Regions from separate parts of the Mycobacterium sp. ITM-2016-00316 genome, predicted to be linked through region 1. Evidence: riboswitches for the same ligand, from Rfam matches in the RefSeq annotation. Region 1 holds a riboswitch; the other holds the start of a gene.
The links. A riboswitch is a leader RNA that binds a small molecule or an ion and turns the genes downstream of it on or off. The one in region 1 is predicted to bind S-adenosylmethionine.
Positions count from the first base shown of each region.

Region 2: another riboswitch for S-adenosylmethionine. It lies ahead of C6A86_RS05890 (bifunctional o-acetylhomoserine/o-acetylserine sulfhydrylase); the one in region 1 lies ahead of C6A86_RS08695 (hypothetical protein).

Region 1 is NZ_CP134398.1:1,800,394-1,803,797, forward strand. It holds gene C6A86_RS08685 (DUF2786 domain-containing protein) at 1-705, opposite strand, end outside; gene C6A86_RS08690 (serine/threonine protein kinase) at 895-1,545, shown strand; gene C6A86_RS08695 (hypothetical protein) at 1,549-2,130, opposite strand; SAM riboswitch class IV at 2,164-2,271, opposite strand; gene C6A86_RS08700 (metallophosphoesterase) at 2,428-3,396, shown strand.
Region 2 is NZ_CP134398.1:1,224,303-1,227,706, reverse strand. It holds gene C6A86_RS05895 (NADP-dependent isocitrate dehydrogenase) at 1-782, opposite strand, end outside; SAM riboswitch class IV at 1,047-1,166, shown strand; gene C6A86_RS05890 (bifunctional o-acetylhomoserine/o-acetylserine sulfhydrylase) at 1,208-2,539, shown strand; gene C6A86_RS05885 (homoserine O-acetyltransferase) at 2,549-3,404, shown strand, end outside.

The DNA.
Region 1 (3,404 bases):
GGCCGAAAGAGCCTCGGCCTCCTCGGGGAACCTGGTGGCCTCGGCCTTTGCGAGTAGTCCGCGCACTCGGCCGAGCACCTTGGCGTCGGCTTCGCCGACCACCAACGCGGCGTGCCGGCTCGCGCCGGGCAAGGGCAGCAACGGCTCCAGGACCGGAAGCCGCCCCAGGAACCGGAGCACGTTCAGCACCACCGCCAAGGCCGCGCGATGACTGACCGCGCGTCGGTCGGCCCAGTCCCACATCTGCGGCGCGTGGGCGGTGGGATCGATCCCCGCGGACAGCGCATTGAGGTCCGCCCGCCATCGAGGGTGCAGTGTTGCGGTGGCGTACTGCGCAGACTCGCGCACGATCGCCTCGGCCAGATAGTCGGTCGCCGATGCATCGAGGTGGCGACGAACAAGTTCGTGGAGGTCACTCGGCGACCAGCCCGCCTCCCACGCCCGGCCGATGGCACCGGCCATGGCGACTTCGGCGGCGGTATCGAGGTCACGGGTCCAGCCGGAAAACTCCTGGATCAGCTCAGCGGCGTGGACATCGGCGTCGTGGTCGGGACAGTTCGCCGAGGCGTACAACGCCGCGACGAGGTGGTCGAGTAGGACGATGCGGTCATGGCCCGGCTCGGGCTCGCGGTGGTCATGCTGAAATGAGGCGCGGCGGCGGGCCTTCTGCTTGGCCGCGCGCTTCTGGCGGTTGTGTCGGCTCATGTCCGGATTGTGTCGGAGGGGTACGACAGGTCACTGGTCGCTCGGGTACGCACGTTGGCGGTGCTCGGACCGTCGATGGGTGGCGCGGCGACGGCGATGTCGATACGAGCATCTGCAACGGTCTCCTTGTCAACTGACGATGCAGGGCCCGTTCGCCCCGGCATGATGGGTGTCATGGACCGAACCTGGGTGAACCGGCCGATGCGCGCCGTCGGGGCAATTCTCGCCGTGGTCGCGGCGCTGCTGTTAGCGCCGGCCGCGGGCTTCGCGCATGCGGCGGTCGCGGCGCCTGCCGGCGATGTGATCTCCATCGGTGACCCGCATGCGGTCGGGCAGGTCGATCTGTATCTGGATCCGCTGTGCCCGTTCAGCGGTCAGCTGATCCAGGAACAGGGGGACGATATCGGGCAGCGCATCGAGAACGGCTCGCTGCATGTCAACCTGCGGTTGGTGAACTTCCTCGAAAAGTATTCGGCCAGCGGCACATACGACAGCCGGGCCATCTACGCGGCGTTCGTGGTGGCTGGGCAGTCACAGTCCAGCGATGTCACATGGCGTTTCGTGCAGCAAATCTTCTCCGCCGAGCACCAGCCGCACGAAGGTGGCTCCACCGATCTGGACAACAACCAGCTGGCTGATCTGGCCGCCGGTGCGGGAGCCCCACCGGCCGCCCTCGACCTCATCAGGATCGGCCTGCCGATCGGTTACGACGCGCGGGTGATCGCGGCCAATAACCTCGCTCTGCTGCACCAGTTTCCGGAGCCGGGGGTTCCACTGGTGTTGATCGACGGGCAGCCCATCGATGGGAATTCGGACTGGTTGGGTCAGGTCGCGGGCTGACCCTCACGGGCGGCCCAAAGGAAACGTCGGACCAATCAGCTGGGCGAATGCCTCCCGCGACGCGGCCGGTCCGGGCGGCCATGCCTGCTGCCACTCCCGCAGGGGCACATCGGCGTCGGGTTCGAATCGTGCCGTCATGAGCCGGTACTCGTGATCGCGCCAACCTTTCAGCCGCCAGTCACCGCCGGCGAACTCGCTGAGCCGTTCGGCCTGGCGCTGTTGAACTTCCGGAGACGCGCCACCGCGCAGCCCGATGCCGTTCATCAGGCTGTGCCGCCCCAGTGCGAAGGGGCGGAATCCCCACACCTGGGCGATCGCGTCGTTGACGGAGCGGCAGTCCGCGCAGGCCAGCCAAGACCACCGCGAGATTCCGCCTGCCGTGGCGCGGAAGCAGACGATGCACAGGTCGTCGTGACGCGAGACGTCGACACCCTCCCACTTCTGCGGGGAGTCTTCGTGGCGGCAGGATTGCCACAACGTGCGCTGCACCGGTCCGCGCAGGCCGCCGCACGGAATATGTACCGAGAGTTCGGTGATGCGTTCGCGCAGAGCAGCATCCGCCGCTGTCAGGGGTTGGTCGGTCATCGTTCGCCGTTCCTGGCGGCGCCGCGTTCGGGCGCCCACCGCTTGCACTGTCGTGCCCGCTCTTCCCCTGGGGCACCGTGCGGTGGCGCGCGGTTGCCGGGACGACGGGCCAGGTACCCGAACAGTCGTCCGCTCGTGAGCTGTCTCCGAGGATACGGCTCCACTCCGACATGTCGGTGTCCCGCGATATCCTGAAGACAGATTCCAGACCTGCCCGCCGAGTTCATCGGCGCGAGGCGATGGTCGGCACACACCACTGATGGGCCGCCTTTGACGAGGCGGACGAAGGAGGTACCGATGAATGGTTACGACGTAATCGGCGATGTCCACGGCTGCGCCGACGACCTCGAGGCATTGCTTGCCCTGATGGGGTACGCCGTCCGCGAGGGCGCCTACCGGCACCCCGACCGCACCGCGATCTTCGTCGGCGACCTCATTGATCGCGGGCCCGATCAGCTGCGGGTGCTGCAGACGGTCAAGGCGATGATCGACGCCGGCAGCGCGCGAATGGTGTTGGGCAACCACGAGTTCAACGCACTCGCCTACGCCACCGAGTGGCCGCGCGGCTCGGGCAAGTACCTACGGCCGCATGACGACCCCGGCAATCCGGACGCGGCGAAGAATGAGAGACAGCATGCGGAGTTCTTGCGTCAGGTGACGGGGCAGGCGCGCGCGGAGTACCTGGCCTGGTTCCGGACGCAGCCGCTGTGGCTGGACCTGGGTGGGATCCGGGTGGTGCATGCCTGCTGGCATGAGGCGTCGATGGCGGCGCTCGGTGATGACCGGATCAGTACCGATGAGCAGCTGGTGCGGGCTTCGACGAAGGGCGACCCGATGTATGAGGCGGTGGAGACGCTGCTCAAGGGACCCGAGATCAGTCTGGTTGAGCATCGTCAGCCGCCTTACCTCGACAAGGACGGGCACTCCCGCGGTGCCGCCCGGCTGCGGTGGTGGAATGGCACGGCGACAACGCTGGCCGACCTCGCCGAGATCAGCAGCACCTTCACGACCCAGCACGGCGATCCCTACCCGCCGCTACCGGATATCGAAGTGTCACAGGACTACGTCTACGACGAACAGATCCCGGTGTTCTACGGGCACTACTGGCGCCAAGGCTCGCCGCGGCATCTGCACGACTGGACCGACTACGCCGCGTGCGTGGACTTCAGCGCGGTCAAGGGCGGGGCGTTGACGGCGCACCGGTGGTCGGGGGATACGCAGATTGATCCGGCCCACTACGTGTGGGTCGGCAGCAGCGTGGGGTGAACGGAACG
Region 2 (3,404 bases), 580 kb from region 1:
TTCATCATGGTCGCCTTGACGTGCAGCGAGAACATCACGCCCGTCTTGTAGGCGTCCTCGATCTGCTCCTCGTAGAACTCGATGAGCGCCTTCTTGCTCATGTACATGCTGTCGATCACATCGCCGGCGTCGAGCTTCACCTCGGGCTTGAGCACGGTTTCGCCCGCCGAGGTCTCCAGCACCATCTTGACCTTGCGGTCCTTGTCCACCGTCAGCGACTTCTCGCCGTGGTAGAAGTCGCCGTCCTTCATGGTCGCCACGTGGGTGCGCGACGCCTGCGACCACGTGCCCATGCTGTGCGGATGCTTGCGGGCGTACTCCTTGACGGCCTTGGGGGCGCGGCGGTCGGAGTTGCCCTCGCGCAGCACCGGGTTGACCGCGCTGCCGAGGATCTTGGAGTACCGCTCCTTGATCTGCTTTTCTTCGTCGGTCTTCGGGTCACCGGGGAAGTCGGGGAGGTCGTACCCCTTTTCCTTGAGTTCCTTGATGGCGGCCAGCAACTGGGGCACCGAGGCACTGATGTTGGGCAGCTTGATGATGTTGGCGGCCGGATCCTGGGTCAGCGCACCGAGCTCGGCGAGGTTGTCCGGCACCTTCTGCTCATCGGTCAGGCGGTCACTGAACTCGGCGAGGATGCGCGCCGCCACGGAGATGTCGCTGGTCTTGATGTCGATCCCGGCGGCGTCGGCGAAGGTCCGGATGATCGGCAGGAAGGCATAGGTCGCCAGCAGCGGCGCCTCGTCGGTCAACGTGTAGATGATGGTCGGATGCTCGGCGCTCATGTGTACTCCCGGCGTCACTGTCGTGTCAGATGCAGCGAAAGTCGTTTCTGCCGTGATTCATTGAGCAGAGGCGCTCTCGCACCAGCGGGCCGCCCGCGGCCGTTCTGTCGATGGTCCCGGGCTGCCCTCACCGGCAACACTACAAGGGCCGACGAACCGGCGAGGGGTCAGCTTTGACTACTGGCCAGTAGCTATTTTGTGGCCGCGCGACACCTCCGACAACCAGGTGGCATCGGGTCAACGTCGTGAGTTAGGCTTCATATCGGTCATGAGTGCCAGCATCTAGCCCCGGCTTGCTGGCCGGCAACCCTCCAACCGCGGTGGGGTGCTCCGGGTGAAGACCAGGTTGAGCAGTCGAATGGCGACTGCCGGCAAGCGCGGGTCCGCACCGACGGGCCCCCAGACACAGATGGAGGTTCGTTCCCGTGAGCACGCCACAAGATCCCACCACCTGGTCTTTCGAGACCAAGCAGGTACATGCCGGCCAGACCCCCGACACGGCGACCAACGCCCGGGCCCTGCCGATCTACCAGACCACGTCCTACACGTTCCGCGACACCGACCACGCGGCCGCGCTGTTCGGACTGGCCGAGCCCGGCAACATCTACACCCGGATCATGAATCCGACCACCGATGTCATCGAGCAGCGGGTGGCGGCCCTCGAAGGCGGTGTCGCGGCGCTGTTCCTGTCCTCCGGGCAGGCCGCCGAGACGTTCGCGATCCTGAACCTGGCCGGCGCCGGGGATCACATCGTGTCGAGCCCGCGGCTCTACGGCGGCACGTACAACCTGTTCCACTACACGCTGCCCAAGCTCGGTATCGAGGTCAGCTTCGTGGAGAATCCCGATGACCTGGAGTCCTGGCGCACCGCGATCCGGCCCAACACCAAGGCATTCTTCGCCGAGACCATCTCCAACCCCCAGATCGACATCCTCGACATCCCCGGCGTCTCGGGCGTGGCCCACGAGCAGGGCATACCGCTGATCGTCGACAACACCATCGCCACCCCGTACCTGATCCAGCCGATCGCCCACGGTGCCGACATCGTGGTGCACTCCGCGACCAAGTACCTCGGCGGTCACGGCACCGCGATCGCGGGCGTCATCGTCGACAGCGGCACCTTCGACTGGACCCAGGGCCGTCACCCCGGTTTCACCGAGCCGGACCCCAGCTATCACGGGGTGGTGTTCTCCGAGCTCGGCCCGCCCGCGTATGCGCTCAAGGCGCGTGTGCAGCTGCTGCGCGATCTGGGATCGGCGCTGGCACCGTTCAATGCCTTCCTCATCGCCCAGGGCCTGGAGACGTTGTCGTTGCGCATCGAACGGCATGTCGCCAACGCCCAGCGGGTGGCCGAATACCTGTCCGGGCGCGAGGACGTCATCTCGGTGAACTACGCCGGCCTGCCCACCTCACCCTGGTATGAGCTGGGCCGCACAATTGCCCCCAAGGGCACCGGCGCGGTGCTGGCCTTCGAACTGGCCGGGGGCATCGAAGCCGGGAAGGCCTTCGTCAACGCGCTGACCCTGCACAGCCATGTCGCCAATATCGGCGATGTGCGGTCGCTGGTCATCCACCCGGCCTCCACCACCCATCAGCAGCTGACCGCTGAGGAGCAGCTCACCACCGGCGTCACGCCCGGGCTGGTGCGCCTCGCGGTGGGCATCGAGGGGATCGACGACATCCTGGCCGACCTGGACCGGGGGTTCGCCGCGGCCCAGGCCTTCTCCGGTGCCGGCCAGAGTGTCGCGTCGGTGTGAGGCGGCCCGATGACCATCTTCGACATACTGAGCGACGTGCCGACTCTGCCCGCAGAAGGTGAGCTCGGGGTCGTCCACATCGGCGCCCTGACGCTGGAAAGCGGTGTGGTCCTCGACGATGTATCGATCGCGGTGCAACGCTGGGGCGAGCTGAACCGCGAACGCGACAACGTCGTCATGGTGCTGCACGCACTCACCGGCGATTCGCACATCACCGGCCCGGCGGGCCCCGACCATCCGACACCGGGCTGGTGGGACGGCGTGGCCGGGCCCGGCGCGACGATCGACACCGACCGCTGGTGCGCCATCGCCACCAATGCGCTCGGCGGTTGCCGCGGTTCCACCGGGCCCAGCTCTATCGCTCCCGACGGAAAGCCCTGGGGCTCAAGGTTCCCGGCGATCACCATCCGCGACCAGGTCAATGCCGATCTCGCCGCGCTGGCCGCGCTAGGGATCACCGAGGTGGCCGCGGTGATCGGCGGCTCGATGGGTGGTGCACGGGCACTGGAGTGGATCGTCGGGCACCCGGACACCGTGCGCGCCGGACTGGTCCTGGCGGTCGGCGCTCGCGCCACCGCCGATCAGATCGGCACCCAGAGCACCCAGGTTGCCGCGATCAAGGCCGACCCGGACTGGAACGGCGGCGACTACTACGACACCGGCCGCGGCCCGGCCGCGGGTCTGGAGATCGCGCGACGCGTCGCGCACCTCACCTACCGCGGCGAGGCCGAGCTGGACTCCCGGTTCGGCAATGACGCCCAGGGCGACGAGGACCCCACCAACGGTGGGCGCTACGCCGTGCAGAGCTACCTGGAACATCAGGGCGGCAAGCTGGTGTCCCGGTTCGACGCCGGCACCTACGTCG